DNA from 3 places in the Staphylococcus sp. GDH8C109P genome. Region 3 is predicted to be linked to each of the others. Evidence: predicted binding sites of a transcription regulator. Region 3 holds the regulator's gene; each other region holds the start of a gene.

Region 1 (10,837 bases), on a different contig from region 3:
ATCATTCACCTCTGGTGACGTTACGGAAGTGATGTTATTTAACCTTGTTTGTAAATCAGTCTTGCCCGCTATAATATCTGCTACATTATCTAATTTCTCTTTCGCTGTTTGTTTCGCAGCTTCTAATGTTTGAATTAACGTGTCTACTTCTGCTTTTTCGTTCGGTGTCACTAAACTGTCTGTATTAACCTCAGTAAGTTTTGTATCAACTGCAGCTTTGGCTTGCTCGGCATTCATTACTGCTTGAGATGCTTCTGATAATTGTTCTGCATCTAAGACTCCGTTACTATCCGCGTCGTTCACTTCTGGTGATTCTACTGGTGTAATATCATTTATTCTTTCCCGTAGTACATCTTTATTTGTGATTCCGTCTGGTAGAGCATTTAACATTTGCATTGCTGATGTTTTGGCTTTTTCAATATCTACATTCATTTTATCAATTTCAGCTTTTTCAGATGGGTTCACTAATTGATCTCGCGTTACTTCATCTAGTTTTGTTTCAGCTTGTTGTTTTAATCGTGCTGCTGCTGTGATTGCATCTTCTACTTTTTTAATTTTTGCTTTTTTTAAAGCATCATTTATTGTTTCAGCCACTTCTTGAATATTAACAGCTTTGTTAGTAATATTTACGCCTCTTAATACATTTGTATCTAAAGTATCACTTAGTATATAGCCAAACAATTTATCTTTATTCACATCAATATATTGATTGGCATCAAATGAAATGTAAAACTTAACTGTACCACCTGAGCCGCCACCTCTATCAGGGTCTCCATTTCTACCACTATCTGGACGTGTATATGAATAATATCCTAGACGATCTCGTTGTAGAACAACTCTTTGTCTGCCTTCATAAACTGCTATAACTTGTTTTATTTTTTTATTGAGACTATCATTAGGTCTTATAGCATAAGTTTCAAATCTGTATGTCCCTCTACCTTTTTCTTTTGACAATTCCATTGTTGCAATTAACGCTTCACCATCATGTAACACTTCATCTTTTACGATACCAAAATCGTTTTTAGTTACATCATTTTGATTTGTAAATGTGTATATAGCTTGATAATTCGGATTATCACGATTAGCAGCTAAGTTTTTCATTTTATATAGTAATTCGTTTATATTATTCGCTTGACTCGCTGTGAGTCTTTTATTTCTTGCTACAGAATAATCTCTATTAAAAATCCTGTCATAAGCAGATTTGTTATTTTTTAATGAAGTTTGTCTAATAATATTTCTCAGAAATAGTTTTCTTTCTTCTTCAGTTAGTTCTGTTCTATTTTTTTCTACTTCATTAAATGCCACCGTAATATTATCACCGGATCTCACAGTATTATAAGAGAGTCTAGGTCCAAAATAATGATGGTTATTGCTTATTTCATTATAATATCTATTTCTATCGACACTTCTAGCTACCCGAGTTTTTGGAATATATTGCTGCGCCGGTCGTCTGTCATTTTTAAGATCTTTTTCATTCGTACTTAAACTTTTTTCTGTTTCGCTTTTCTCTATATTAATGTTAGACGCTTCTACTTTCATTTCAGTGACTCTATTTTCGATAGATGTCAAATTTTGATTGACCTGTGTTTCATTTTCGTCCAATTTTGATTCACTTTTTATTGTAGTATCTGTATTTTCGAGTTTTCCGGTACCCGTTGGTTTTATATCTGTATCTGTTTTTTCAGTATCCAATGGTTTTATTTCGTCATCATGTTTTATAGTTTCAGGTGTTTTTTCTTGTTTAACTTTTGGTATATCAGATTCATTTACACCTGAATGCTTTGGTTGTTCTTTATTTTCAATAATAACATTGGTATTGGACTCTAATTGTTGTTGAATTATATTAGTGCCATCCTGAATTGATTTTGTATCTTTCGAAACACTTTCTTTTTCTATTTCTTTATTTTCAATATCAGCTTGAGTTGTTTGCTGTATCGTGTCATTATTTTTTTCTTTTTCTAGTATATTATCAGAATTTAAATCATTCTTTGTATTCTCTATATCTACTTTAGGAGGTATTTCTTTTACTTCTGGTTGTTCTTTTTGTAAAGTATCAGCTTGGGCTTCTTCACTGTGGTTAAAAATTAAAAAACTACCTAAAAGCACTGAAGCCGTTCCAATCGTAAATTTACGTATGGAATATCGATTGTTTTTCCTAGCCATATACTCTTTAAATATCCTCATTGTTATCTAACTCTCCTTTTCGATAGTAAAATCATTTTTTTGTTATTAAATCTAATGCAATTTATCCTTCTTTAACCATTATAATTTCAAATTAAATACCCAACACTACTTATAATACGTCAGTAAAAAAATTGAATTTTTAAGTAAAATAGTGAGATTAAAACGTTTTATCATCAAAAATAATTCTTACTAAACATAAAAGAGACACATAAAAACAGTGGTTTTTATGTGTCTCTTATTAGTTATTTATTATTTAAAGTTCATTCAATACATGTGCTCGCTTTGAATCTTAATTCAAACGAGTTATTGCTAATCCTTCAGTTGGCTCAAAAATCGTCATTTCTTTTTTATTTAGTAAGTCTTCTGATAAGTGTAATTCAGTAATTTTATTAGAATTATACCATTTGATATAGAACGTGCGTGTCGTTAAATTTAATACGGTTTGATACAAAGTATAATGTAAATCATTTTCTTCATCTCTAACTGCACCTTTAGGTATACTCATGATTTCTAATAATTTAAAAGCATTAAGTATATCTTGTTCTGGACAATTTGTTGCTTCTTCTAAATAATTTTTCAAGTAAGCAATACGAATAAATCTTTCTGCTGATGTATATCCACCTGGTAAGCCATACGTGCCACCTTCATTTCCCAAGGATTTCAAATTAATATTAGCAAAATTTCTTTCTTTTGGTTTTTGAGGTGAAATGTTTATGTAATTCTTTAAATTTTCATAATGCCAATTCAAATCAGGATTGTTTGTCAAAACGGCAACTGGATTGTCGTTAACTACTATTTGACCTTTATCAAAAGTAAGCTCTACTGTTCTACCTGTATCATCAGAAATATGATAATGTAACGGCGGAACTTCAGAGAGATCATTTAAAGTATGGGCCACAACATTAACAGATTGGGCATTTATTATTAAATCAGCTATGTTTTTGTTATAACCTAATATCCAATTTATTACTTCATTTTGGGCAATATTCATATAGCCTGCTTTAGTTTCATTTGCGTAAGAAGCGTAGCCTCTGAAATATTGTACTGAAACGCCAATGCCATGCTCATTAACACCGTCTCCAAATAAAAAACCTTCCATATCACTCCCTGAACCTACAAAGCCATATAATGTTTTGCCTTTATATTCTACACGTGACTCCCAGTAATAGTGACGTGGTTGAACTGCTGGGTTGCCTTTTAATTGATAAACAAAATCCATTGTTCGACCTAATATAGCTTGATGATTCTCAGACATAAATGAAAAACCTGTACACATTGCTTATACGCTCCTTTAATAGCACTTTACTAAATCTATTTTTGTCTTAATTATGATTGTAATTAACTTTATATCATAATAATAGCAATTCGCTTCAATTTCAGGAAATAGTTATGCAATCATAATCCTAAATTATATATTCATGAATTCTATCGCTAGCTAGTGATTTTTGCACATCGATGACACGTTGGTTTAATGAACCTTTGTAATGTAAATTGGGTTTGTATAAGTGATGAATGAAAGGACCGTCCACGAGTACATCTATATTTTTTAATAATTTATTTCTTTGAGATTGATCATTCCTTAAGTATTCAAATAAAAATCCTGTCCATACCCATAAAGTTTTTTCATGTCCGAAACGTTGTCTAAATGCATGCGCACATTTGAGTGTTATATCTAAGTTGCAAAATGGCTCCCCACCTAAAATACTTAAACCTTCTATATAATTGGGTTCGCAATTTCTTATTATTTCATTCAAAATTTCATCATTAAATTTTTCACCATATTTAAAATTTTGTGCTGCTTTATTATAGCAATTTAAACATGCAAATGGACATCCTGAAACATATAAACTACATCTCACACCTTCGCCATCTACGAAACTTTGTGACTCTATTTTGGCAATATAACCTTGTCCATTTATGATATTTAATATTGTCATATCGATTGATCTTTCATATGTTTTACTCTTGCACAAATTTCTTTATGTCTACCTTCGATTGTAGGACGTTGCACTGGATTTCCTAAATAACCACATGTTCGTTTTACTACATCTACGGTTTTAGGATCACTGTTCCCACATTCCGGACACTGATATCCTGATGGGGTTGTTTTAAAATCACCTTTAAAATCACATAAACGACAATGATCTATAGGGATATTTGTTCCTAAATAACTAATTTTGTCATATGAATAATCCCAAACCGCTTCTAATGCTTTAATATTATGATCTAATTTTGGATATTCACAATAGTGTATGTAACCACCGCTAGCATAAAATGGATAATCTTTTTCAAAATCTATCTTTTCAAAAGGTGTAATATCTTTTCGCACATCGTAGTGGAACGAATTTTGATAATACCCCTTACTCGTAATATCTAATATATCGCCAAACTTTTCTTTATCTAATCTACAAAAACGATCTGTTAAAGACTCACTTGGTGTACTATAGATACTGAACCAAATATCGTAGCGGTCTGTCCATTCTAATTGATAAACTTTTATAGCTTTTAATATTTGAAGCGTAAATGCCTTACCTCTTGCTGTTTTTTCCCATTCAGGACCATAAAACACAGTAGCTGCTTCATACAAACCTATATAACCAATCGACAGGGTGGCACGTTTGTTTTTAAATAGTGACATCACACTATCTTCATCACTTAAACAATGTTTAAAAGCGCCATTTTTATATAAAATGGGGGCGTTATCAGGTGTAGCTTGTTCCATACGTTTAATGCGATAAACTAATGCATCGTGCATAATTTGCATTCTTTCATGAAATATTTCCCAGAATTGTTCCATATCACCATTTGATTCTATAGCTATTCTAGGTACATTAAGCGTAACTACCCCTAAATTACATCTTCCATTATTTTCTGCTTCACCTTGGTTATTTTTCCATTTTGGTAAAAAAGAACGACAACCCATTGGCGCTTTAAAATCACCTAAAATTTCTACAGTTTTATCATAATTTAATATATCAGGATACATTCTTTTTGTAGAACACTCTAACGCTAATTTTTTAATATCATAATTAGGGTCATCCTGACTAAAATTCACCCCTTTTTTAATGGAAAAAACCAGTTTAGGAAAGATGGCTGTAATACGATCTTTTCCGAGTCCTTTTATTCGTGTTTTCAATATAGCTTGTTGAATCTTTCTACTATATTCATCTAAACCCAGACCAAAACCAAGAGTGACAAATGGCGTTTGTCCATTTGAAGTATAAAGTGTATTTATTTCATATTCTAAACTTTCAATGGCATCATTAATATCTTGTGTGATTTGATGATCAACATAAGCATCAATCTGTGCCTCTTCAACAAATTGTTCCGCTAATTTTCGATGTTTTGCTTCATTATATTTTACATAATCACTTAATAATTCATCTACGCTATCAATGGTACAACCCCCATACTGACTACTAGAAACATTAGCGATGATTTGAACTAGTTGAGCTGAAGCTGTTTGAATTGATTTTGGAGATGTTACAGATGCATTGCCAATTCGAAAACCATGTTTCAACATATTTTTAGCATCAATTAAACAACAGTTAGTGAGTGGTTGAAAAGGGTGATAATCTAAATCATGGAAATGTATATCACCACTTTTATGTGCCTCTGCTATATGTTTAGGCAATAAGTAGTCTAAAGCATATGATTTAGATACAACACCTGCTGTTAAATCTCTCATTGTAGAAAAAGTGGCACTATCTTTATTCGCATTTTCGTTAATAACTGTCGGATCTTTCGTAATAAGTTTCGTCAAATCTTGTTCTAATTTATTCATTTTACCCCTTCTTTTCTATATATTGTATATAAACATAATTTATGCCACAATATATAGTGTTTCAATGTTAAGAAAGGCTGTTAACAAATATGTCATAAACTTGTTACGATTTAAGAAACATTAATTTTTATTCTAAAATTTTTGTTTTTGAGAAATGTAAACGTCCTATTTTATGCTTTTAGCAAAATGTGTATATAATGCTTGCGCTTGTGCTTCATCTTCTAACCCATAAACATTCATACGACCATCTTTAAAAAGAGTAATATCAGTGTCGTTATAAGAAAGCAATTTAGCAAAACTATTTGCTTTTTTAATTTTTGCAGGTAAATAATGCGCATATTTAAACATTTTTTCATCGAAACGAAGCAAAAATGTATCACCACATTGAGACTCTACGTTTGTATGCTGAGGTTGATTAAGTAAACTATATTTCTGATGTACGCAAATACTACAATTGTCATTTTTAAGTTGGTTGATATTCACTGTATGATACTGAATTGAAAAAGTATCTATCGTTATTAATTTTTGAGAGAATTCAGCTGCTGTTAGCCAACGCAATAACTCTGAGACTTCCATGCTAGCTACTTGGTATATGACTGTAGGCAACACACCATTAATAGAACAACTTTCTGCAGATTCAGGTATCTTATCGAGCACACATTTTAAACATGGCCCTTTATAATCAATGCCATAAATGGTGCCTTGACTTCCAATTGCAGCCCCATAAATCCAAGGTATCGAAAATTTATGACATGCTTCGTTAATCAAGTACCTAATTTTAAAATGATCCATGCCATCCATGACGATAGCAGGATTAGATTTTCTCAAAATGTGTTCAATGTTGGTGCAAGTTATTTCTTGGTATAATGCGTTGATTTTAATATTAGAATTTATATCTAATAAATGTTTTTTTAATGCTTCTACTTTAGGTACCATCATTTGTGCATCATTTTCAGTATAAGTGGCTTGCCTATGTAAATTTGATAATTCTACAATATCCATATCAATTATTGTAAGTTCGCCAACTCCCATACGTGACAATATTTCTGCACAATGACTTCCTAATGCTCCAGCTCCTACAATCATCACGTGTGTTTGTTCCAATTTACGCTGACCATTTCTTCCAAAGTTCTTATAACGTATTTGACGGGAATACCTTTCCATCATAAAAATCCGATTCCTTCTGTTGGACTTGAAGCTTGAGCTGTATACTTAACTGGTATTCTTCCTGCTTGATAACTCATTCTACCTGCTTGAATGCCCAATTTCATAGCTTCGGCCATTTTCCCTGGATCTTTCGCACTAGAAACTGCTGTGTTTAATAGAATGGCATCGGCACCTAATTCCATAGCATGACATGCATCTTTTGGTGATCCTACACCTGCATCAACTATTACAGGTACCTTAGCGCGTTCAATAATATAACGTAGATTTAAAGGATTATTTATTCCTCTTCCAGTACCAATAGGTGAAGCTAGCGGCATAATTGCATGCACACCTAATTCTTCTAGACGTTTAGCAAGTACAACATCATTTGAAATATAAGGACACACTGTATAACCTTTTTCGAGTAAAACTTTGCATGCCTCATATGTTTCTAAAGGATCGGGTAGTAAGGTTTCCTGGTCACCTATCACTTCAACTTTAATCATGTCACAAAGATTGGCGTGATTAGCAATTTCTGCAATTCTTATTGCTTCCTCCGCTGATGTTGCACCAGCAGTATTAGGAAAAGTAACAAAGTTTGATAAGTCAACTTTTGCTAAAGGATTAGGTAATTTCTCATCATATAAGTTCATTCGACGCACTGCAAAAGTTAAAACCTCTGTTTCAGATGCATCTATAGCTTCCTTTTGAATGGCTTCTGTTTCAAATTTACCTGTACCTAATAACAATCTTGAATTGAATTCAAATTTTCCTATTTTAAACATTTTATCCGCCTCCTACAAATTCTAATAATTCTAAACAATCTTTATCATTAACGATATAATCTTGAAATTGGTTTTGTTTAATTAATTTTTTATTATGTTCAACAATTACTCTCTTTTCGTCTAAACCGAGTGTCTGCAATATTTCTTGTATATTCAAAGGATTTTCAAATGTGAAATTATCACCATTAATAACGCAATGCATCATGATTCATTCCTTTCTCACTTATTGATAAGTAAATGATTAAACTATGTTGCTTCATAATTTAACCATGCTTTGTGTAAGGCTTGTACTGTTTTTATTGAGTGATTAAATATTGAAATACCTGCGATACCTTGAAACCCCTTAGGTAAATGAGACATCGTTTTTAAATTAATGCCGCCTAATGCGACTACAGGAATATCAGTTTTCAATGCCTCATTGATTTCAGTTAACGATTTAGGTGCTAACCCTTTTTTAGACTTGGTTTCAAATACGTGCCCATAAAGTACAAAATCTAAATTTAATTCTTCTGCATATTGAATCGCCTGGCGACTGTGTGTAGACATACTTATTTTTATGTCTGAACAATATGATTTCAAAGCATGAATTTGTTCATCACTTTCTCTAAAATGTATACGTGATAAGTCGCAAGATTGGAGAACATGATAATCACTGTGAATAATAATTTTATCTTTCGGAAAATGCTGTTGCTTTAGTTGATTTATCCATTCTATCGTCTCAGAAGTACACATCGGTGATCTGACGATTAGGTAATCTATATAAGGTTCAATTTCGCAATAATTAATGCAACCTTGCTTGGTTAATTTATGATAACTGGTAATCGCAATAATCATAATAATCACTCCTAAAATAAAAAAACGTTATTTTTCCAAATAGGAAAAATAACGTTAATGTGAACGGACAAATATGGTTTATAACGCCACTTTTCCTACGCCAGTACAAACTGGATCAGGTTCAAGGAATTCTAGCGTCTCACGCTAGTCTCAGCCTTTTTAACATAAAGGCACTTCCAGTGGTTAAACTTAGCTCTATTTAATTAATGTGAATTTTACATTTAATTCATGTTTAACTTAACGTAAAAACTGTATTATTTCAACCTTATATATTTTTAGCTTATTATTTTCTAGGAAATATCATGTACAAATCATGCATGATTGCTACTATATCATAACTTTAGTGAGATATTTTTAATAATTCCTTTGTTATTTCTTTAGTCTCATCGTAAGTTTTTTTGTATATTGCAAAATATTTCATATATTGCTTATGATGTTCTAAACTGGGTTCAAATACTTTATCGTATTGAATAAATTGTTGAACCATTTCAGCGACATCATTAAACCACCCTACACCTTTTGCTGCTATCATCGCTGCACCCATACTCGGTCCTTCTTCATGTTTTAATTTATATACTTTTGCGTTAAAGATATCTGCTTGTAACTGAAGCCAAAAATCACTTTTAGCTCCTCCACCAATAGAAATTATTTCTTTAATTTTTTTATCGTTTTCACGTAAATAATAGAAAGATTCATATAATGCAAAAGTGATGCCTTCAATCACAGCACGAGCCATATCTTTATTAGTATGCATATGACTTAACCCAATAAAACTTCCTCTAATGTGACTATCACCATGGGGTGTACGTTCTCCTGATAAATATGGCGCATATATTAAACCATTACTCCCCAGAGAAGATTGTTTAGCTTCATCCAAAATTTGACTATAAGTTAAACTTGGCATAATGTTTTTTTGAAACCATTTTAAACTATCGCCTGCAGCTAATATAACACCCATTGCATAAGATTTTTGAGGGAGCACATGATTAAAATGATGTATATTGTGACCATAAGTCCCTGTATTCTCAGAATCACACGCTAATATAACACCAGAAGTACCAATACTACATAGTGTATCGCCCTCACTAATAACACCTGCGCCTAATGCACCACAGGCATTGTCACCACCTCCAGCATATACTGCGACATCTTTATCTAAACCTAATTCATCTGCAACTGAATTATTAAGGTACCCTACAAAATCTTGTGATTCAATTAAATTTGGACAAAGTTGGTATACACCATAATATTCACAAATATTTTTATTCCAACACTTATGTGCTATATCCATTAACAATGTGCTTGATCCATCAGAATATTCCATATTTATCGTATCTGTGAATTTAAATCTCACATAATCTTTAGGCAGTAAAAATACATTTGCTTCAGACCAAATCAATGGTTCATTTTCTTTAACCCATAACAACTTCGTTAATGTAAAACCTTCTAAAACAGGATTATCCATGACATATTCACCAAATTGTTGTTTTATTTGTTCACACTGAAAAGTGGATCTTGTATCATTCCATAAAATGGCATTTCTAAGTGGTTGAAATTGATGGTCAAGCAACACTAAACTATGCATTTGGCCAGAAAATGATATACCTTTAACCTTCATATCTGCTAACTGTTCTGAATTCAATAAGTACTTTATACAATCTTTAGAGGCTTCAAACCAGTCTTCTGGATTTTGTTCACTAAAACCTGTTTGTTGATTAATAACATGGATAGGTTCACTAGTACCATCTAAAACGTCACCTTTTTTATTAATAGCAATGGCTTTCACAGAACTTGTACCGATATCTATGCCTAATACAATCTCTTTCACATATACCATCCTTTAATTTATAGTTATTTTTAAACTATTTATCTTCAATGTCATTCACGTTATATTTATAGCACAATATATTTGAAAATAAAAATTATCTTTATAAAGAAAATATTTTCAATTTAATTTTTATACATCAAACAAGCAACAACAATGAATGATTCACCCTTTTATATTAAGAAATGCAATGATACTGTTTTCAATGTTTTAAAATACATTAGAGTTCATACAAACTTATTAAATTTAAAACAAAATGCACCGAGATATCATTTTTTC
Region 2 (10,837 bases), on a different contig from region 3:
CTGTCAATGCATCCATACCTGTATGCACTGAATCTTTGAATTTACCTGATTCCATAACATTAACAATATTTAAAGATCCTAAGTTACAAGATATATCACGCTTGATGTCATCTTCTGTACCGTAGTCATTAATAATAGACGTTTCTTGTAATTGGAAGATTTCTGTACATAAATTACTCATTTTAATTTGACCAATATTAGAGTTAGGATGTACTTTATTCGCATTATCTTTAAACATTAGATAAGGATAACCAGATTGTAGTTGTGTTTGGGCAATCATATTTAGCATTTCACGAGCGTCTTTTTTCTTTTTATCAACATTTGGATTGGCTACTAAACTTTCATAGTATTCATCTAAATTAATATCATCTAACGTTACACCATATTCATTATAAACTGTATGCGGTGCAAACATATAAAAGTCTTTACCCTCTTTCGCCAATTCAAAGAATTTTGAAGGTACAATTAATCCAGTAGAAATAGTAGATAATCGTAAATCTTCATCTGCGTTAACTTTCTTTGTATCTAAAAATTCTTCTACATCATAATGGAAAATATTTAAGTACACTGCACCAGCACCAGGACGCTGTCCTAATTGGTCTGCATAGCTAAAGCCGCCTTCAAGAGATTTAGCAACAGGTAATACGCCTTTTGCTACACCTTTAATGCCTTTAATCGCTTCTCCTCTTGCACGCAATTTAGATAAGTTGATAGCAACACCGCCACCAATTTTACTTAACTGTTTTGCCGTAGAATCTATAAAATTGATTGAATTTAAACTGTCGTCTACTTCTAATAAGAAACATGATACGAGCTCACCACGACGCGCACGTCCTGCATTTAAAAATGTTGGCGTTGCTGGTTGGTAACGTTGTTCAATCATTGCTGAAATAAGTTGTCTAGCTGTCGGTTTATGACCATTTGCTAAATAAAGTGCAACAATCACAACATGTTGCTTATAATCTTCTAAGAATTGTGTTTTATCATTTGTCTTTAGCGCATAATCTTTAAAGAATTTACTAGCTGACATATAACTTGCAAAACGAAACGCTATACTTTTAGCATAATCTGTAATTTCTTGTAAATCTGCTTCTGAATATTTTTCAAAAACATCAAAGTAAAAATCGTTATCTACAAGATAGCGTAAACGTTCAATTTCAGTATCAAAATAGATTGTCTTATCTTGAATCTCTTCTAAATAAACTGCCAGTGCTTCTTGGTCTTTTTCCAAATTAAAGAAACCATTATCTTTTCGTTTTGTAACCTCATTATTTAATTCAATATGATTGTATTTCTTCTCGTCCATAATCTTCATTGAAATTTCCCACCTTATCTTTAAATTCATTTATATCGTCTGCAGTGCCCTGTACTTCAAACTTCAATAATAGTGGAACTTGATATCGTTCCGAAATTGATCGTCCAGCTTTTGCGAAATTTTGTCCCCAGTTACGATTTCCGCTTGCTGCAACAGCTTTTAACAAATCATCATTCACATCTAAAAACGTTTGAACTGGTTGGGGTACCTCACCAAATCCTATTGTTCCAGTGACCAAAACGAATGGCTCCTCTATTCTCTCTGAACAATTATTTTGCGTGATTTCCATAACATTTGTCAGTTCGGTTTTTTTTATAAATCTGCGCACATTGCCGGAAAACGAAAAATATACCACTTTCATTGGATCACCTTCTTTCTAATAGATATACGTAAGTTGGAAAATCAAAAAATGTAAGGCTTTCGAGGTGTTATTATTTGAATGTGTTTTAAATGATTGAAGTAACCACTATATATAGTAACTTGTAAATCTATAAGTAGGTATGTAAAAACTCAACATTTAAGTATTAATGCCTTATTTGTCATTATTCAAAGCCTAAAACTGTGTGATTTTACTTAAAATTTGATTTATTATAAATAAATTGACCACGTACTAAAACACAATATATTGTGTTTTGTCCTGGCCAGAAATACTATATTATGTGTTTCATTATACATAACTCATCGCCTTATTAAAAGTCTTTAATTTATGACAAAACGATGAAAACAGTATGAAAATGGCACCAATTCAACTTTAAAATCAATTTTAAAAATTTAAAAAATATTTTTGTCTTTTTTAGAGTCTCAATGCTTGCTTTTTTTAATTTGTTCTTAAGCCTTGATATACCTGCATTACTTCATCTATCCTCATATAGATTGCACTTCATCTATTATATTTTTGAACTAATTACTATGCTAAATTACTTTTAAGTTTCTCGATTACATACTTTTTAATAGAACATTTGTTCGTATATCATCTTAATATATTTCTACTTTGATTTCAAGCATATATACATTTTCTAATTAACTATGCTAATATAGATACGTTAAAATTTTAAAATTGAGGCGATGTATGTGAATCCAAAAGTAAAAGGTATTATTGCTATTCTAATTTCTGCAGTTGGCTTTAGCTTTATGTCTGTTTTTTTTAGATTAGCTGGAGATCTCCCTGTCTTTCAAAAATCATTGGCAAGAAACCTCGTGGCGATGTTTATACCTTTGTATTTTATATTTAAATATAAGCAACCACTTTTTGGTAAATTAAGTAGTCAGCCTTTATTAATATCTCGTTCTGCGCTTGGCTTGATTGGTGTTTTATTAAATATATATGCCATCGACCATATGATACTCAGTGATGCAGACACATTAATGAAATTAAATCCATTTTGGACGATACTACTTAGTTTAATTTTCCTAAATGAAAAAGTACGCAATTACCAAGTTTTTGCTATGATTATAGCCATTTTTGGTATGTTGTTCGTTGTAAAACCTGAGTTTTCCTCATCAATGATACCAGCGATTGGTGGATTGTTATCAGGTATCTTCGCGGCAAGTGCCTACACTTGTGTTAGAGCATTAAGTAGCAGAGAAGCACCTTATACGATTGTTTTTTATTTTTCTTTCTTTTCTATAATAGTTCTCATTCCATTTACGATTTTTACATTCGAACCAATGTCTGTCATGCAAGTTGTTTATTTAATCGGTGCTGGCTTAGCTGCAGCTGCAGGTCAAATAGGTATTACTTTAGCATATAGTTTTGCACCAGCAAAAGATATTTCAATATTTACGTACGCATCTATTATTTTCACTGCGTTATTTGGTTTTATTTTATTTGGCGAATCACCAGATTTCTATGCAATTTTAGGTTACATCATTATCATTGGTGCAAGTTACTATATGTTTGAAAAAGCCAGACGCCAACCGCTAACAATTCAGAAAAAAGAACAAAAATCCAAATATTAAAGGAGCAATTACAATGTCTGAAGGACGTAAACAAGAAGATTTAAATGACATTACTTTACTAGGAAATCAAAACAATAAATATGATTTTGATTATCGACCAGATGTATTAGAATCATTTGATAATAAACACCCAGACCGTGATTATTTTGTTAAATTTAATTGTCCTGAGTTCACATCTTTATGCCCTATCACAGGTCAACCTGATTTTGCTACAATTTATATCTCTTATATCCCAAATATTAAAATGGTTGAATCTAAATCATTAAAACTCTATTTATTTAGCTTTAGAAATCATGGTGACTTTCATGAGGACTGTATGAATATTATAATGAATGATCTCATCGACTTAATGGATCCACATTATATAGAAGTTTGGGGCAAATTCACACCTCGTGGTGGGATATCTATAGACCCTTATACAAATTATGGTCGCCCTGACAGTAAATATGAAAAAATGGCAGAACATCGTTTAATGAATCATGACCTCTATCCAGAAAAAATAGATAATCGTTAATTCATTGCTGCTATGAATAATCCACACGAACTAAAAATAATTCGTGTGGATTATTTTTTATTTATTTCATTTTTATATTAAAACGTTTACTTATTTAATTTTGTACTATTGATATATACACTTGTTATTTAAGTGAAAACATTATAAAATAAATCCAACCATTTAGGGGAGGGAAATTATGAAACAGATAAGTTACACGCACGAGGAAATTATGAAAAGTACTCCGAGAAAGGGGTTTTTCGGACATCCAAAAGGACTAGGTACACTGTTTTTCACTGAATTTTGGGAGAGATTCAGTTATTATGGCATGAAAGCGATACTAATATATTATCTTTATTATAGTGTGGCTGAGGGTGGTTTCGGTTTAAGCCAAGCCGTAGCAATGCAAATTGTCGCAATTTACGGAACCTTAATTTATATGTCAGGTGTTATTGGGGCATGGATTGCAGATCGGATAACCGGGACGCAAAGCGCTGTCTTCTACGGTGGATTCTTGATTATGATCGGGCATATTTTATTGTCCTTACCTAATAATTTAACATTAGTAATGGTTGCGCTCGCAGTCATCATTGCAGGTACTGGTCTATTAAAGCCAAATATTTCATCAACTGTTGGTGAACTGTATGATCGTAATGATGTAAGACGAGACGCTGCATTTACTTTATTCTATATGGGAATTAATTTCGGTAGTTTATTTGCGCCATTACTTACAGGTTATTTACAAACTAGAGTGAGTTTCCATGCAGGTTTCTTAGTAGCTGCTATCGGTATGTTCTGTGGTTTAGTAGTATATGCACTAAAACGTAAGGTAAATTTAGGTTTGGCTGGTCGTAACGTGCCGAATCCTTTAACTAAACCAGAAATCAAAAAGTTCGTATTATTTAGTTTAGGTATTGTTGTATTATTTTTAGCATATTTATTAATTCTACATTTAAACAATGCCTTAAGCTTAGAAAACTTCAGCTTTTTAATTACCATTTTAGGTATCGTATTACCAATCTACTTGTTTATTAATATGATTTTACATAAAGACGTTACGAAAGATGAGCGTTCACGTGTATATAGTTACATACCATTGTATATTACATCTGTTGCTTTTTGGATGATACAAGAACAAGGGTCAACGATTCTCGCAACATTTGCAGATAAAAAGACACAACTCGAAATGTCTGTATTAACGAATGGGTTAATTGATTTTTCAATTCCTGCCTCATGGGCACAATCTTTAAATCCATTGTTTATCATTCTCTTAGCGCCAGTCTTTGCAACGTTATGGGTTAAATTGGGTAAAAAGAATCCGCCTACAGTGCATAAATTTGCTTATGGTGCTATTATCGCTGGGTTCTCTTATCTAGTCATGATTATTCCATTGGCTACAGGCAATGACTTAATAAACCCATTATGGCTTGTACTCAGTTTCTTATTAATTACTATCGGTGAACTTTGTATTTCTCCAGTCGGTTTATCTACTACTACAAAACTAGCACCAGTCACATTCACGGCGCGTATGATGAGCTTGTGGATGTTAAGTAACGCAACAGCACAGGGACTTAATGCTCAACTTGTTGTTGTATACACAAAAATGGATCAAAGTGATTACTTTATGTATTCAGGATTAGTTGCAGTTGTTATCGGAGTTATATTATTGATTATTTCACCAAAAGTAAAACGTGCAATGAAAGGTATATATTAATCACTTAAACAATAATATTTTTTAATAAGCAATATAGAGATCGGATTTCAAAGATTTCTATATTGCTTATTTTTTTGTAAAAATACACCGTCGACAATTTAAATATAACTAAATAAAAATTTATGTTTATATACAGTGGTAATAAATCAGAATATTTTGAATATTGTTGTTTTGAGAATATTATTGAAATTTAATTTAATTAAGCGTAAAATCATTTTTATACATTTTTATAGGGAGTATGAAAGGACGGGGAATGTTTTTATGCAAAATCAAGATAAAGCCCATGAACAAGCGGTTCAATCTATTCCACAAAAAGGATTTTTTGGACATCCTAAGGGGCTAGGCGTATTATTCTTTGTTGAATTTTGGGAGAGGTTCAGCTACTACGGTATGCGTGCCCTGCTGATTTTCTACATGTATTTCGCTATTAAAGATGGCGGACTCGGCATGGATAAAGGCACTGCACAGTCTATTATGGCAGTATACGGTGCACTGATATACATGACATCTGTACTGGGTGGATGGATTTCCGATAGAATTACGGGGACACGCGCAGCAACATTTTACGGTGGCGTGTTGATCATTATTGGACATATCTTCTTAAGTTTACCTTTAGATATTATAGGACTATTTATTTCTATGTTCTTTATTATAGTAGGTTCTGGTTTAATGAAGCCAAGCATTTCAAATATTGTCGGTAGATTATACCCTGATAGAGATACACGTATAGATGCTGGTTTTGTTATATTCTATATGTCTGTTAACTTAGGTGGATTAATTTCACCAATTATTTTAGATCGCTTTGTACATACAGGTAACTTCCACGGTGGTTTCTTAATCGCTGCGATTGGTATGGCACTTGGACTCGTATGGTATATATTTTTCAATAAAAGAAATTTAGGGCAAATTGGTTCAAAACCAACAAACCCATTAAATAAAAGCGAGAAAAAGAAATATAGCATTTTATTTGCTGCAATCATCATAATCATTGCAGCGGTATTAGTAATTACCGGCTTAACAGGTACATTATCATTTAACTTAGTTAGTACAACGGTACTCATACTAGGTGTGGCATTACCTATCATATATTTCACAATTATGATTCGAAGTAAAGAAATCACAGACGATGAACGCTCAAGAGTAATAGCGTTTATACCACTATTTATACTCGGTGTAATATTCTGGTCTATTCAAGAACAGGGTGCCAACGTGCTTAACCTCTTTGCGTTTGAAAGCAGTGATATGAAATTAAATCTATTTGGATGGAAAGCCGATTTTGGTCCTACACTCTTCCAATCGATCAATCCATTATTTATTGTATTACTAGCACCAGTAGTTTCACTGATTTGGGCAAAAATGGCTCGACGCCAACCAAGTATAGCCACAAAATTTGTTCTAGGCGCAATATTAGCAGGTGCTTCTTACATAATGATTGGTTCTATCGGTCATTCAGCTGGCGGTACCGATATTAGTGTCAACTGGATTATTTTATCTTATATCATTTGTGTAATCGGTGAACTTTGTTTATCACCTACAGGTAACAGTGCAGCAGTTAAACTTGCTCCAAAAGCTTTCAATACACAAATGATGAGTTTATGGCTGTTAACTAATGCCTGTGCGCAGGCTATAAATGGTACATTAGTAAAACTAATCGAACCTCTTGGATACAAAAACTACTTCCTATTTTTAGGTGCTATTGCAATTGTAGTAAGTTTAATTGTTTTAGCATTTGTACCAAAAATCATCAAAGGTATGCGTGGCATTAAATAGCGCATGCAAAAGGCCCTCTTCTCAATTTATTGAGTTAGTGGGCTTTTTCCATGCGCTAAAGCTCAGATAAACATCGACCTAATTATCCTTGTATAATAGTGCGAGGAAATCATTTGAAATGAAATATATGTTTCGCCCGCCAAAATATATTTATAACTATAGAAATATGGGTAAAGTGAATAAGCAACAAAATTTAAAAGAATATGGTGAAAAAAATTGGAAAATACTAAATTCAAACACGGTGTCTTATTTTATCATGAATATAGTGGTATTAAAGATATATATCGAGGACTGGGAGATGTAGCAGCTTCTTTAACTACGTTTTGTAAACATCTGTCAATCCAACTAAGTGAAGATGAAGGTGATATCATAAGATTTTGCCAGAAGATTAAAGATCAAAGTTACAGTGACGATGTAGATATCATTTTTCTCCTTGGTGGAGATGGTACTGTCAACGAATTAATCAATGGCATGATGCAACATGAATTGAATATCCCTATTGGTATTATTCCAGGTGGTACGTTTAATGATTTCGTTAAAACATTAAACCTAAGTCCACGTCATAAAATAGCCAGTCAACAACTTATTCAATCAGAGTTACAAGCTTATGATGTGATGAAAATCAATGATCAGTATGCACTAAACTTTGCTGGATTGGGGCTCATTGTTCAAAATGCAGAAAATGTTCAAAATGGCAATAAAGACATTTTTGGGAAATTGAGCTACGTAGGGTCTACTGTTAAAACTTTACTTAATCCAGAGCACTTTGATTATCAATTAACCGTTGATGGTAAAGTCATTGATGGTAATACTGCCATGCTTGTTGTTGCTAATGGGTCATTTATAGGAGGCAGTCGCATACCTTTAACAGACCTTTCGCCTAGTGATGGTTATCTGAATTTATTTATCTTCAAAGAACACAGTTCAAGTGTACTGAGTGATATATTTAAACAAAGAGACAGCATGAACTGGAACCACATGACAGAAGGTATTCAGCATTTATTAGCCAAAGATATCAAAATAGAGACTAAGCCTGAAATGAAAGTAGATATCGATGGTGAAATTGCATTAAAAACACCCATCCATATCGAAGTTATACCAAAAGCAATTCAAATTTTAACGTTACCTGAAAATACACCTGATACTGAATATGAATAAATACACTATATATAAAATGATGAATAAAAAGGACTAATCCACGCACATATGGATTAGTCCTTTTGATATAGTGTTAGGACGTGTTTACTTAATTAAAATATAGATAGCCCATAATCTTTCCCTCATGACATATTCAAATGCCGACACATTATAAGTAAAACATCATTAAATTTCATATTTAAACACCAAAACACGTTCATGTCATTTGTATTATATATCGTAATCACGATCACCTAAGAAATATTTTTCAACATCATACCAATCATTCACGCGTGTAAAACGATCATCGTTAACATTATGTGATGCTGTATACATAATTGGTTTACCAGTAAATATAGCTAACTGACGAGGGTTGTCATCTATGAGATAGTCCGCGTTTACGATATCCTTACGACCACAAAAAACAAAATGCTGTGGATCTAAAAACGGAAAATACTCTCTTAACCATGCATATTTATCATGAAACGATGTAGGAACGTCCATTGCAGCAGTAGCAATATAGACATCATAATACTCAGTTAGTTTTTTCACAACTTCTTGTGAATGTGCCATCACTTTTAATTTTTTGAAAAAACCTGGTTCGCGTAAAATTTCATGTAATAACCCATCATGTTCAGGCATAGCATGACGTAATTTTTTACCATCCAACATATCATATGTTATTCCTAAATCTGTACGTTTATTCACATCTTCAATCAATGCACCTACTGTATCAGCAAGTACTTCATCCATATCAATAGCAATTGATTTTCTAGTCATCTCGTACTCTACTCCCTTTTAAGTTCTCGTTCATCAACAATGAAACGCATTATTACATTGGTGATCTTATAACATGATCTTGTTTATCACTATTAGTATAGCAAAAAACGTTCAATGAAACCAAAATTGTATATGAGCATATCATAATATACTATATAAATTAATTATTTTCATTATATAGTTTATACTTTATACATTTTAATTTATTGAACGTTATAAATACTACTTTTTATAAATCAAAGTTATTTAATACTTCGATCATTTTATCATTTTGCTCAGGGAAACCAATCGTAATTCTGACACCATTCGGAAATTCTCTTGTAATGCACCCTTGTTTTAACAATGCTTCATATAATTCGTGAGGTCGCGACGTATTCACAAAAATGAAGTTCGTTTGGCTTGGATTTAATTTATGACTACTGACTGAATCAAAGAATTTCGCTCTTTCTTGTGCATTTTTTTCACGAATAGAATCTAAATAATCTTGATCTTCTAACGCAGCAAGTGCAGCGTGTTCTGATAATCGACCTACATTAAATGGTGGTCGTATAATATTCCATTTTTCAATCGCTTCTTGAGCAGCAATCACATATCCAATACGCATGCCGGCTAATCCATATGCTTTAGAAAATGTTCTCAGTAAGAAAGCATTTGGAAATTGTTCTTGTAAAGCTAATGAATTCGGAAAGTCTTCAGCTGTCGCGAATTCAACATAAGCTTCATCTATAATTACGGGTATATCTTGAGGCACACGTGATAAGAATCGTTGCAACTCTTCATGTGTAAAGTATGTGCCGGTAGGATTATTAGGGTTACACAACCATACAAGTTTAGTGTACTCATCAACTTCAGAAAGTATGCCTTCTAAATCAAATCCACCATCTTTTAGTGGGACTTGTACAGCATCCGCCGCTTCAACTATGGCATTATGATAATACTGACCAAAAGTCATTTCACTTGTAACAATTTTATCTCCTTGGGTTAAAACAGCACGTGAAATCATTAATATCACTTCATCTAATCCTGCACCAAATAAAATACGTGCTGGGTCAACATTCAAATGTTCACTTATCGCTTCTTTAATTAACGGAGAACCCGTTTCAGGATAAAATTGCAATTCGTCTAAATGATGTTTGATTGCGTCTTTCACTTTAGGTGATGGTCCATATAAATTTTCATTAGAAGCTAATTTATAAAGCTCACCCTCAATCCCGTATTGTTCTTTTAATGCTCTTGGTGATAAACCTGGTTGATATGCTGATAATTGTTCGATTTGTTTTTTCATTGTTGATTCGGGCCTCCTTAAATTTACAGAAATTTCAAAACTTAGTAACCATTATATACCTTATTTCCATTGAAAATCAATGTAACTTAATTTTAAAAGCTAGAATTTAATCAAATATAAATACGAGTTCAACTTAATGCATTTTTGTCCGTAGTAAAATGCATTGTTAAACTCGTATTGTCTTATGAATTAATCAATTAAATGATGTTTCTCTAGATAGTTTTTAGCTACCTCATATGGATCTTCTTTTTTCACTGTAACTTCATAATTCATTTGTTGCATATCTTCATCAGAAATCTTACCTGCTAATTTATTAAGCGGTGCTTTAATTTCAGGATGCTCTTTTAAATACGATGTTTTAAACATAGGCGCGCCTTGATATGG
Region 3 (10,837 bases):
CGCACTTAATTCCTTCAAAGTGGACATTTAATAAATGAAAACTTTGGAGGGATTTTTTTATACATTTATAGCGATTTTGTAACGTGGAGATTATGGAGGAATAATAAGAATAAGAGACTACAGGATTGAACCATATCATCAGGCAAGCATGCACAAAAAATCACAGGTTTGAAATATCAAAGAAATAAATGATGATTTTATAAAAAATTAATCATTTAGAAAACAATAATTTTAACTGTTTTAAGATTTTTAAATTTTTATTCAAGAAAACGCTTTCTCATTTATCGATTTATGTTATACTAATTCCATAAAGTATAACACTAAAACGAGGGGTGCTTCGAATGACGACAAATATTGCAATTAATGGAATGGGTAGGATAGGTAGAATGGTATTAAGAATAGCGCTTAAAAATGAGAATATGAATGTAGTCGCGATTAATGCCAGCTATCCACCGGAAACAATTGCTCACCTAATCAATTATGATACAACACATGGTAACTACGATTTAAAAGTAGAACCTATTGAGAATGGTATAAAAGTCGATGAACAAGAAATTAAACTTGTAGCTGACAGAAATCCAGAAAATTTACCGTGGGCTGAACTAGATGTAGATATTGTAATTGAAGCTACTGGTAAATTTAATCATGGAGATAAAGCAGTGGCTCATATTACTGCTGGAGCTAAAAAAGTATTGTTAACAGGACCATCAAAAGGTGGAGATGTTCAAATGATTGTTAAAGGTGTGAATAATGATCAATTGGACATTGAAAAATATGATATCTTTAGTAATGCTTCTTGTACAACGAATTGTATTGGACCTGTAGCTAAAGTGCTTAATGACCAATTTGGTATTCAAAATGGTTTAATGACAACAGTACATGCAATTACTAATGATCAAAATAATATTGATAATCCACATAAAGATTTAAGACGTGCACGTTCATGCAATGAAAGTATTATTCCTACTTCGACAGGTGCTGCTAAAGCATTAAAAGAAGTTTTACCTGAACTAGAAGGAAAACTTCACGGTATGGCTTTAAGAGTGCCAACTAAAAATGTATCATTAGTAGATTTAGTAGTTGATTTAGATACTAATGTGACAGTAGAACAAGTTAATGATGCTTTCAGAAATAATACGTTAGAAGATGTGATTGCTACTGAAGATGCGCCACTTGTATCTATGGATTTTAACACAAATCCTCATTCAGCCATTATCGATACGCAAAGTACAATGATTATGGGTGATAATAAAGTGAAAGTGATAGCTTGGTATGATAACGAATGGGGTTATTCAAATAGAGTTGTTGATGTCGCTGAAGAAATTGGTCAATTACTAAAAAGTAATGTATCAACTGTTGTTAATTAATTGTGCAATTATTGTTAGTGTTTTACATGGTTATTGCTTTGTAATTGCTTAATCAAGAAAAATAATTTATTGTTATCTTATATCTAAACCTCTCGTTAAAGTGAAATAATATTTTCACTTTAACGAGAGGTTTTAACTTTAAATATGAAGAACCAGTGAATCTAAATAGATAAATGAAATTATTGTGTAATCCCATTCTTTTGTGACTTAATGATTTATAGTATAATGAATGGTAATCAAATTGAGAGGGTGGTAATTCGATGAAATGCCCGAAATGTAGTTCAACGCACTCTCGCGTTGTAGATTCACGACATGCTGATGAAGTAAATGCGATTAGACGTAGAAGAGAATGTGAACAATGCGGCACAAGGTTTACTACGTTTGAACATATTGAAAAAAGACCGTTAATCGTTGTAAAAAAAGATGGTACACGTGAGCAATTTTTGCGTGAAAAAATACTTAATGGCTTGGTGCGCTCTTGTGAAAAAAGACCTGTGCGTTATCAACAATTAGAAGATATTACTAATAATGTGGAGTGGAAACTAAGAGATGAAGGACGTGCTGAAATATCTTCAAGAGAAATTGGGGAACACGTCATGAACTTATTAATGCATGTAGATCAAGTTTCTTATGTGCGTTTTGCATCTGTTTATAAGGAATTTAAAGATGTTGATCAATTATTACAATCAATGCAAGGGATTTTAGCAGAAAACAAACGGAGTGATTCTTAAATGGGATTACAATCCTATGATTATGGTTTAAGACCACAAGATGACTTTCACGTGTTACGTCATTTTTATTTAAACCATAAGCATTTAGAAATTCTAAATAGATTATTTACGCCAATGATTGGATCAAATGCGATCGGTTTGTATCATTATTTGAATCAATTTGTAGAATTTAAGCAAGATGTTGTCTTGACTCATTATATTATTATGAATGAATTGAAAATAAATCTACTTGAATTCAGGAAAGAAATGGATTTATTAGAAGGCATTGGTTTATTAAAATCTTTTGCTCATCATTCTAAGCAACACTCTTCTTTTGTATACAAACTCATACAACCACCATCAGCACAACAATTTTTTAATGATCCTATGCTATCCGTATATTTATATAGCCAAGTAAGCAAGCAACGTTACTTACAATTAAAATCACATTTTGAGGATCAAATGTCTATTGATTTAAATCAGTACCAAGATGTTACACGCACATTTACTGATGTGTTTAAAGTTCCTAACCAAGCACTCACTGAGGATGAACAGATGATTGAAGGTGAAGAAACTTATAGTGGCATTGATTTATCTAACGTGAATTTTGATTTTGAAGTACTTTATGATTTATTACAAAATCATTTTATTAGTACTAAAATAATTGATGGTGAAGCTAAAGCGCTAATCACACAAATTGCTACTTTATATGGTTTGACACCAGAAGCAATGAAACGCATTATTTTAAAATCAATTACTAGTGCACAAGAACTTTCTTTTGAAGAGATGCGTAAACACGCTAGAACATATTATCTTATAGAGCATGAGCAGCAGCTTCCTAAATTAAATGCTAAAAAATCAAATTATATCAATGATGACAACACGGAAAATAAAAATCATACAAAAGGTGATTCAAATCATTGGTTAAAGCAATTAGATGAAACCAGTCCTATTGATATGCTTGCTTCGTGGTCAGAATCTGAACCGACGACTCAACAAAAATATATGGTCGAAGAATTGATAGAAAGAGAACAACTACCTTTTGGTGTAATTAACATACTTTTACAATTTGTAATGTTAAAAGAAGATATGAAGCTTCCTAAAACTTATATCTTTGAGATTGCATCAAATTGGAAAAAAAAAGGCATCAAAACAGCAGAGGAAGCATATCAATATGCTAAAAAGGTAAATCAACCTACATCCAATCAATCAAATCAAACTAAAAATGGTAGTTATAAACCTAAGCAACTCGTTTCTAGAGAAATGACGCCTAAATGGCTAGAAGAAAGGGATAGTAAAGACACGAAAAACCAAAGTTTAGAAAATCATACTATTCCAGATGAGGATGAAGCATTAAAACGAGACCGTGAAGCACTGTTGAAACGATTAAATAGCAAGCGAAAGGAGGAGTAATATATGAAGTCTTTCAATCATATTATGGGTGATTCTAAAGATTTAAGTAAGCGCATTGAAAAGATAAAAAAAGATGTTATCAATGATCCTGATGTTAAGATATTTCTAGAATCTCATCAATCTGAAGTGACGAATGCGATGATTGATGAAGATTTGAATATTTTACAAGAATATAAGGATCAAGAAAAACATTATGATGGTCATGCTTTTAAAGATTGCCCTAATTTTGTTAAAGGTCACGTACCTGAATTATATGTAGAAAATCAACACATTAAGATTCGTTACTTGCCTTGCCCATGTAAAATTAAACATGATGAGGAAAAATTCGATGCACATTTAATTGCGTCACATCATATGCAAAGAGATACATTAAATGCCAAGTTAAGCGATATTTATATGGATAAGAGAGATCGCATAGATGTCACAATGGCAGCAACGGATATTTGTGAAAAAATAGTAGAAAAAGCACCCCAAGTTAAAGGTTTATATATACACGGTCCTTTTGGTACAGGCAAATCATTTATCTTAGGTGCAATTGCCAATGAATTAAAAGTTGAAAAAGTATCTTCTACAATTGTATATTTACCAGAATTTATTCGCTCTTTAAAAGGCGGGTTTAAAGATGGTAGTTTCGAATCAAGGCTCGCGAAGGTACGTGAATCACATGTATTAATGTTGGATGATATTGGTGCTGAAGAAATTACACCTTGGGCGAGAGATGAAGTGATTGGACCATTATTACATTATAGAATGGTTCAAGAATTACCAACGTTCTTTAGCTCTAACCTAAGTTTTGAAGAATTAGAATATCATCTTTCTGTGACGCGTAATGGTACAGAAAAAACAAAAGCAGCTAGAATTATGGAAAGAATTAAATCTTTAGCAATACCATATTTTTTGGAAGGGAAAAATTACCGTAACGATTGAATTATAAAAAAAATGTTGTATAATATAATTAAATCTAAATCAAGCGAAATAAAATGAAGACATGATAGGTAAATGATTACTTCACAGAGAACCAATGTATGATGAGAATTTGGTAAGTATCATTATCTGTTACTACTTCATTATAGATGTTTTAATCGACATCCGGCTCAAGACCGTTAACTTATGTAGAGTAAAGTTTTTTCATTGTTATAGAAATAACTTTAATTAGGGTGGTACCACGAAGACCTCGTCCCTTTTAGGGATGGGGTCTTTTTGTTTTTACATTTGTAATTATGTCTTTTTCGCTATGATTTAAGGCGAGTATAAATAGGAGGAATTTAAATGGATCAAATAAATATTACTTTTCCAGATGGTAATGCGAAAGCGTTTGAAAAAGGAATTACTACTGAAGAAATTGCACATTCAATCAGTCCAGGTTTAAGAAAAAAGGCAGTTGCAGGTAAAATAAACGGACAACTTATTGATTTAACAAGCCCTATTGAAACAGATGGTGCAATTGAAATTGTAACACCCGGTAGTGATGAAGCTTTAGAAGTTTTACGTCATTCTACTGCACATTTAATGGCACAAGCATTAAAACGTTTGTACGGAGATGTGAAATTTGGCGTAGGTCCAGTAATTGATGGTGGTTTTTATTATGACTTTGATATGACTGAAAGTGTGTCATCCGATGATTTTGAAAAAATCGAAAAAACAATGAAACAAATTGTTAATGAAAATTATCCTATAGAGCGAAAAGTAGTTTCGAGAGACGAAGCTAAAACATTTTTTGCAGATGATCCATATAAGTTAGAATTAATAGATGCCATTCCAGAAGATGAAAATGTTACCTTATATTCGCAAGGTGAATTTACTGATTTATGTCGTGGTGTTCATGTACCGTCTACTTCTAAAATTAAAGAGTTTAAGCTTTTATCAACTGCAGGTGCATATTGGCGCGGAGACAGCGATAATAAAATGCTTCAACGTATATACGGTACTGCTTTTTTCGATAAAAAAGATTTAAAAGCTCATCTACAAATGTTAGAAGAACGTAAAGAACGCGATCATCGTAAAATTGGTAAAGAGCTAGAATTATTCTCAAATAATCAATTAGTAGGCGCTGGGTTACCATTATGGTTACCAAATGGTGCAACAATTCGCCGTGAAATTGAACGATATATTGTAGATAAAGAAGTGAGCATGGGTTATGATCATGTTTATACACCTGTGATGGCTAATGTAGATTTATATAAAACATCAGGACATTGGGATCATTATCAAGAAGACATGTTCCCAACTATGAAATTAGATGAAAATGAAGAAATGGTGCTAAGACCTATGAACTGCCCTCACCATATGATGATTTATGCTAATAAGCCACATTCATATCGCGAATTACCAATTCGAATTGCTGAGTTAGGTACAATGCATCGTTATGAAGCAAGTGGTGCTGTTTCTGGGTTGCAACGTGTTAGAGGAATGACTTTAAATGACGCCCATATTTTTGTAAGACCAGATCAAATAAAAGAAGAATTCAAACGGGTTGTTAATTTAATCGTCGATGTTTATGAGGACTTTGGGTTTGAAAATTATAAATTCCGCTTAAGTTACAGAGATCCAGAGGATAAAGAAAAGTATTTTGATGATGATGAAATGTGGAACAAAGCAGAAAGCATGTTGAAAGAAGCGGTTGATGAACTAGGTTTAGCATACGAAGAAGCTATTGGTGAAGCGGCATTTTATGGTCCTAAATTAGATGTTCAAGTACAAACAGCTATGGGTAAAGAAGAAACGTTATCAACAGCACAATTAGACTTTTTACTACCTGAAAAATTTGAATTATCATATATAGGAAAAGATGGTGAACAACATAGACCTGTAGTCATCCATCGTGGTGTTGTTTCGACAATGGAACGCTTTGTTGCATTTTTAACAGAAGAAACTAAAGGTGCTTTCCCTACATGGTTAGCGCCAAAACAAGTTGAAATTATTCCTGTAAATGTCGACTTGCATTATGATTACGCTAGACATTTGCAAGATGAACTTAAATCACAAGGGGTAAGAGTCGAGATAGACGACAGAAATGAGAAAATGGGATACAAAATTAGAGAAGCTCAAATGCAAAAAATCCCTTATCAACTTGTCGTTGGAGATAAAGAAATGGAAAATAATGAAGTGAATGTTAGAAAATATGGTTCTCAAGATCAAGAAACGGTTGAAAAAGATGAATTCATTTGGAACTTAGTTGATGAAATAAGATTGAAAAAACAAAGATAACCTTGAAAGTAATCTTGAAATCATGTATATTAAATCTTAGTGAAATAAAAAAATAAAAAAATTGAGTTAGAGGTTGCGTTTTTAATCAGTAACAATCCGGAAGCTATTTGGAGCGTATGTAGGATTTGTGAAAGGTAAAAATGCCGAAACCAAAAGCGACCACTTGCGCTATTGGTTGGGTCAGTTTTCGAAAGGGACTGCACTGTCACATATGTGATGTGCTACCTATATAAATGCTATTACTAAAATGGTTGCATATCTAATAGGTATGCAACCATTTTAGTTTAGGTTAATGATTATTATTCATACTAAAACAGGAAATTTATAGCAAATTGATTAAATAACATGTATATTCAAATATTCATGTTAATAAAAACTATAAAAGTATAATTATAATCGCATAGTAAGTTGGCCTCTAAGTTTAAAAGAAAGGGAGCATCTATGGCAAAAGAAGGAAATCAAAATAATGGAGTTAAAAGAGGACTAAAAGATCGTCATATATCCATGATAGCAATTGGTGGTTGTATTGGTACTGGTTTGTTTATGACTTCTGGCGGTGCAATTCATGATGCAGGTGCCTTGGGTGCATTACTTGCATATGCAATTATTGGTGCAATGGTATTTTTCCTTATGACATCTTTAGGGGAAATGGCTACTTATTTGCCTGTGTCTGGGTCATTTAGTACATATGCTACACGTTTCGTTGATCCCTCTCTTGGTTTTGCCTTGGGGTGGAATTATTGGTTCAACTGGGTTATTACAGTTGCTGCGGACGTTACAATTGCTGCACAAGTGATTCAATATTGGACACCACTTTCAGGTATACCAGCATGGAGTTGGAGCTGTTTGTTCTTAATGATTATATTTGGACTAAACGCATTGTCTGTTAGGGTATATGGTGAAAGTGAATACTGGTTTGCACTAATTAAAGTTGTTACAGTAATTATCTTTATTGGAATTGGTCTACTTACTATCCTAGGTATTATGGGTGGAGAATTCGTAGGTTTTGACACATTTACTAAAGGTGGTGGGCCAATTCTTGGTGACGGATTAGATGGTAGTCTTCTAACAATCCTAGGGGTATTCTTAGTTGCAGGATTCTCATTCCAAGGTACTGAATTAATCGGTATTACAGCTGGTGAATCAGAAAACCCAGAACGAGCAGTACCTAAAGCAATTAAACAAGTGTTTTGGAGAATCTTGATTTTTTATATATTAGCAATTTTTGTAATCGGTATGTTAATACCATATGATAGCTCGGCGTTAATGGGCGGTGGAGATGATATTTCAACTTCGCCATTTACATTAGTATTCCAAAATGCAGGTTTGGCTTTCGCAGCTTCATTTATGAACGCGGTTATTTTAACATCGGTATTATCAGCGGGTAATTCTGGAATGTATGCATCGACGAGAATGTTATACTCTATGAGTAAAGATAAATTAGCTTATCCAATTTTTGGTAAAACAAATAGAAACGGTGTTCCATATGTATCGCTAATCACGACAGCAATCATTGTCGTAGGTATCTTTATATTACAACATTTGAGCGGTGACGCTTATGAATATATCGTTGCTGCAAGTGGTATGACTGGCTTTATCGCATGGGTAGGTATAGCAGTAAGTCATTATAGATTTAGAAAAGCATTTGACAAACAAAATTATGACAAATCTAAATTAAAATACAAAGCTAAATTATTCCCATTTGGCCCAATCTTTGCTGGTATACTTTGTGTGTTAGTCATAATTGGACAAGATGTTGATTTTATCAAAACAGGTGAATTTAACCTAAATCGTTTTGTAATCACGTATATGGGTATTCCAGTATTTCTTGCTTTCTTTATTTATCATAAATTGCGTTATAAAACTCGAATGGTTCCATTAGAGAAAGTAAACTTACATCAAGATGTAGATATGGACGAAATTAAATAATAATTAAAATAAACTGTTGACTTATATGAATATTGTTGCTAAGATAGGTAATATTGAATACGAAACGAACCAAGTAGAAGCTCCCGCTTCTCACCTGTAGCGACGCTAAACGCAGTTGGCAGGTCTATATATACATGGAAATATCATGTGTAGAGAAGAGCGGGTATATTATATACTCGCTCTTTTTGCTTGGGATAATTTCGTAAAAATCTTGGAGGTGTCAACCATAGCAAAAGATCAGACTCAAGTTAACGAAAAGATTCGCGCAAAAGAATTACGTTTGATAGGGCAAGATGGAGAACAAATTGGTGTTAAATCAAAATCTGAAGCTCTAGAAATGGCTGAAAGAGTAGGTTTAGATGTAGTCTTAATGGCTCCAAACGCTAAACCACCTGTTGCAAGAATTATGGATTACGGTAAATACAAATTCGAACAACAGAAAAAAGAAAAAGAAATGAAGAAGAAACAAAAAACTATCAACCTTAAAGAAATTCGCTTAAGTCCAACAATTGAGGAACATGATTTCCAAACTAAATTGAAAAACGGACGTAAGTTCTTAGAAAAAGGCGATAAATGTAAAGTTTCTATTCGTTTCAGAGGACGTGCGATTACGCATAAAGAAATTGGTCAACGCGTTTTAGAGAAATTCGCTGAAGAATGTAAAGATATCGCAACTATTGGGCAAAGACCTAAAATGGACGGCCGTCAAATGTTCATTATGCTTAACCCAATAAACGAAAAATAATATTAGATAATACAGGAGGAATTGAATCATGCCTAAAATGAAAACACACCGTGGAGCTGCTAAACGTGTTAAAAGAACTGCTTCAGGTCAATTAAAACGTTCAAGAGCTTTTACTTCACATATGTTTGCAAATAAAACGACTAAACAAAAACGTAAATTACGTAAAGCTTCATTAGTACACAAATCAGACATGAAACGTGTAAAACAATTATTATCTTATAAAAAATAATTGACGAGTTAGCGTGAGAAACAACGAAAATATTAAACATGTACACATTTTAAGGAGGAATTTATTATGCCACGAGTAAAAGGTGGAACAGTAACAAGAGCTCGTCGTAAAAAGACGATTAAATTAGCTAAAGGTTACTTCGGTGCAAAACGCACATTATACAAAGTTGCAAAACAACAAGTAATGAAATCAGGACAATACGCTTTCCGTGACCGTCGTCAAAGAAAACGTGACTTCCGTAAATTATGGATTACACGTATTAATGCTGCAGCACGTCAACATGATATGAGTTATTCAAGATTAATGAACGGCTTGAAAAAAGCTGATATCGACGTTAACCGTAAAATGCTTTCTGAAATCGCAATTTCAGATGACAAAGCTTTCGGTGAATTAGTAGCTAAAGCTAAAGAAGCTTTAAAATAATTTTTAAAATAAAGCCTGGGACACCATATTGTCTCAGGCTTTTATGTGGTATTGGCAATGTGTAAGTACTTTAAAATAGTGGTGCTTGAACAAATACCAATATATTAATTATTTTTTTAACTCAGAGATTGGAATATGTGATAATTAAAATTTCACTGCTGGTTAGCGCTTTGACATTAGTATTATTTTGAGATACTTAAATGTTTTGATAAAATAACAAAGAAGTCACACATGAAGGAGAAACTAATGTCTAAATTTGATGAAATGATTACAGTTGTACCAAGAAAAATTTTATTTGATAATGAAAATAATCAATTTAATGGATTTTTAGATAAAAATTCGAATAAAGGGCAAGACATTTTTGAAACATTATCGAATTATGAAATTAAACGTCGTGGTGATATGGAGGAAAATCCAAGTTATAAACAACTTATTTCATATTGTATATTAGAAAATGAACACGATGAAATTTTGGTTTATGAACGTCTAGCTGGTGGTGGAGAAACGCGTTTACACGGGCAATCATCTATCGGTGTTGGTGGACATATGAATGACGTTAAAGGGGCCGAATCTATTAATGAAGTGCTCAGAGTGAATGCTCAGAGAGAATTAAATGAAGAAGTAGGACTTTCTGAAAGTAAATCACAAAATTTAGCATACATAGGCTTTATCAACGATGATACAAATGAAGTCGGTGAAGTTCATTTAGGTGTTGTATTTAAGATAAATGTTAATAGTAATGATGTAGAAGCAAAAGAAACAGACACTTTAAAAATTAAATGGGTCAATCATAATAAAATAGATAATTATGATG

The links. Region 3 encodes NrdR, which represses ribonucleotide reductase genes. Its sites were predicted from a motif close to AACACNATATATNGTGTT; they were not measured.
Region 1: the regulator NrdR is predicted to act here: its motif matches at 6,012-6,029, upstream of nrdD (anaerobic ribonucleoside-triphosphate reductase).
Region 2: the regulator NrdR is predicted to act here: its motif matches at 1,930-1,947, upstream of nrdI (class Ib ribonucleoside-diphosphate reductase assembly flavoprotein NrdI).

Annotation. Positions count from the first base shown of each region.
Region 1 covers NZ_JAESMX010000009.1:587,836-598,672, forward strand. Annotated here, with positions in the region: gene KA867_RS04515 (GA-like domain-containing protein) at 1-2,184, opposite strand, end outside; gene KA867_RS04520 (choloylglycine hydrolase family protein) at 2,474-3,460, opposite strand; gene nrdG (anaerobic ribonucleoside-triphosphate reductase activating protein) at 3,588-4,121, opposite strand; gene nrdD (anaerobic ribonucleoside-triphosphate reductase) at 4,118-5,968, opposite strand; gene KA867_RS04535 (ThiF family adenylyltransferase) at 6,134-7,132, opposite strand; gene KA867_RS04540 (thiazole synthase) at 7,132-7,899, opposite strand; gene thiS (sulfur carrier protein ThiS) at 7,901-8,101, opposite strand; gene KA867_RS04550 (thiamine phosphate synthase) at 8,146-8,733, opposite strand; TPP riboswitch at 8,808-8,921, opposite strand; gene xylB (xylulokinase) at 9,074-10,561, opposite strand.
Region 2 covers NZ_JAESMX010000001.1:133,736-144,572, reverse strand. Annotated here, with positions in the region: gene nrdE (class 1b ribonucleoside-diphosphate reductase subunit alpha) at 1-1,315, opposite strand, end outside; gene nrdI (class Ib ribonucleoside-diphosphate reductase assembly flavoprotein NrdI) at 1,278-1,676, opposite strand; gene KA867_RS00670 (DMT family transporter) at 2,387-3,274, shown strand; gene queF (preQ(1) synthase) at 3,288-3,788, shown strand; gene KA867_RS00660 (peptide MFS transporter) at 3,967-5,481, shown strand; gene KA867_RS00655 (peptide MFS transporter) at 5,743-7,251, shown strand; gene KA867_RS00650 (diacylglycerol/lipid kinase family protein) at 7,468-8,409, shown strand; gene KA867_RS00645 (5' nucleotidase, NT5C type) at 8,620-9,168, opposite strand; gene hisC (histidinol-phosphate transaminase) at 9,398-10,453, opposite strand; gene KA867_RS00635 (ABC transporter permease/substrate-binding protein) at 10,643-10,837, opposite strand, start outside.
Region 3 covers NZ_JAESMX010000015.1:22,625-33,461, reverse strand. Annotated here, with positions in the region: gene gap (type I glyceraldehyde-3-phosphate dehydrogenase) at 342-1,367, shown strand; gene nrdR (transcriptional regulator NrdR) at 1,628-2,098, shown strand; gene KA867_RS08715 (replicative helicase loading/DNA remodeling protein DnaB) at 2,099-3,490, shown strand; gene dnaI (primosomal protein DnaI) at 3,494-4,417, shown strand; gene thrS (threonine--tRNA ligase) at 4,760-6,697, shown strand; lysine riboswitch at 6,757-6,929, shown strand; gene KA867_RS08700 (amino acid permease) at 7,139-8,626, shown strand; ribosomal protein L20 leader region at 8,692-8,820, shown strand; gene infC (translation initiation factor IF-3) at 8,844-9,371, shown strand; gene rpmI (50S ribosomal protein L35) at 9,400-9,600, shown strand; gene rplT (50S ribosomal protein L20) at 9,667-10,023, shown strand; gene KA867_RS08680 (NUDIX domain-containing protein) at 10,270-10,837, shown strand, end outside.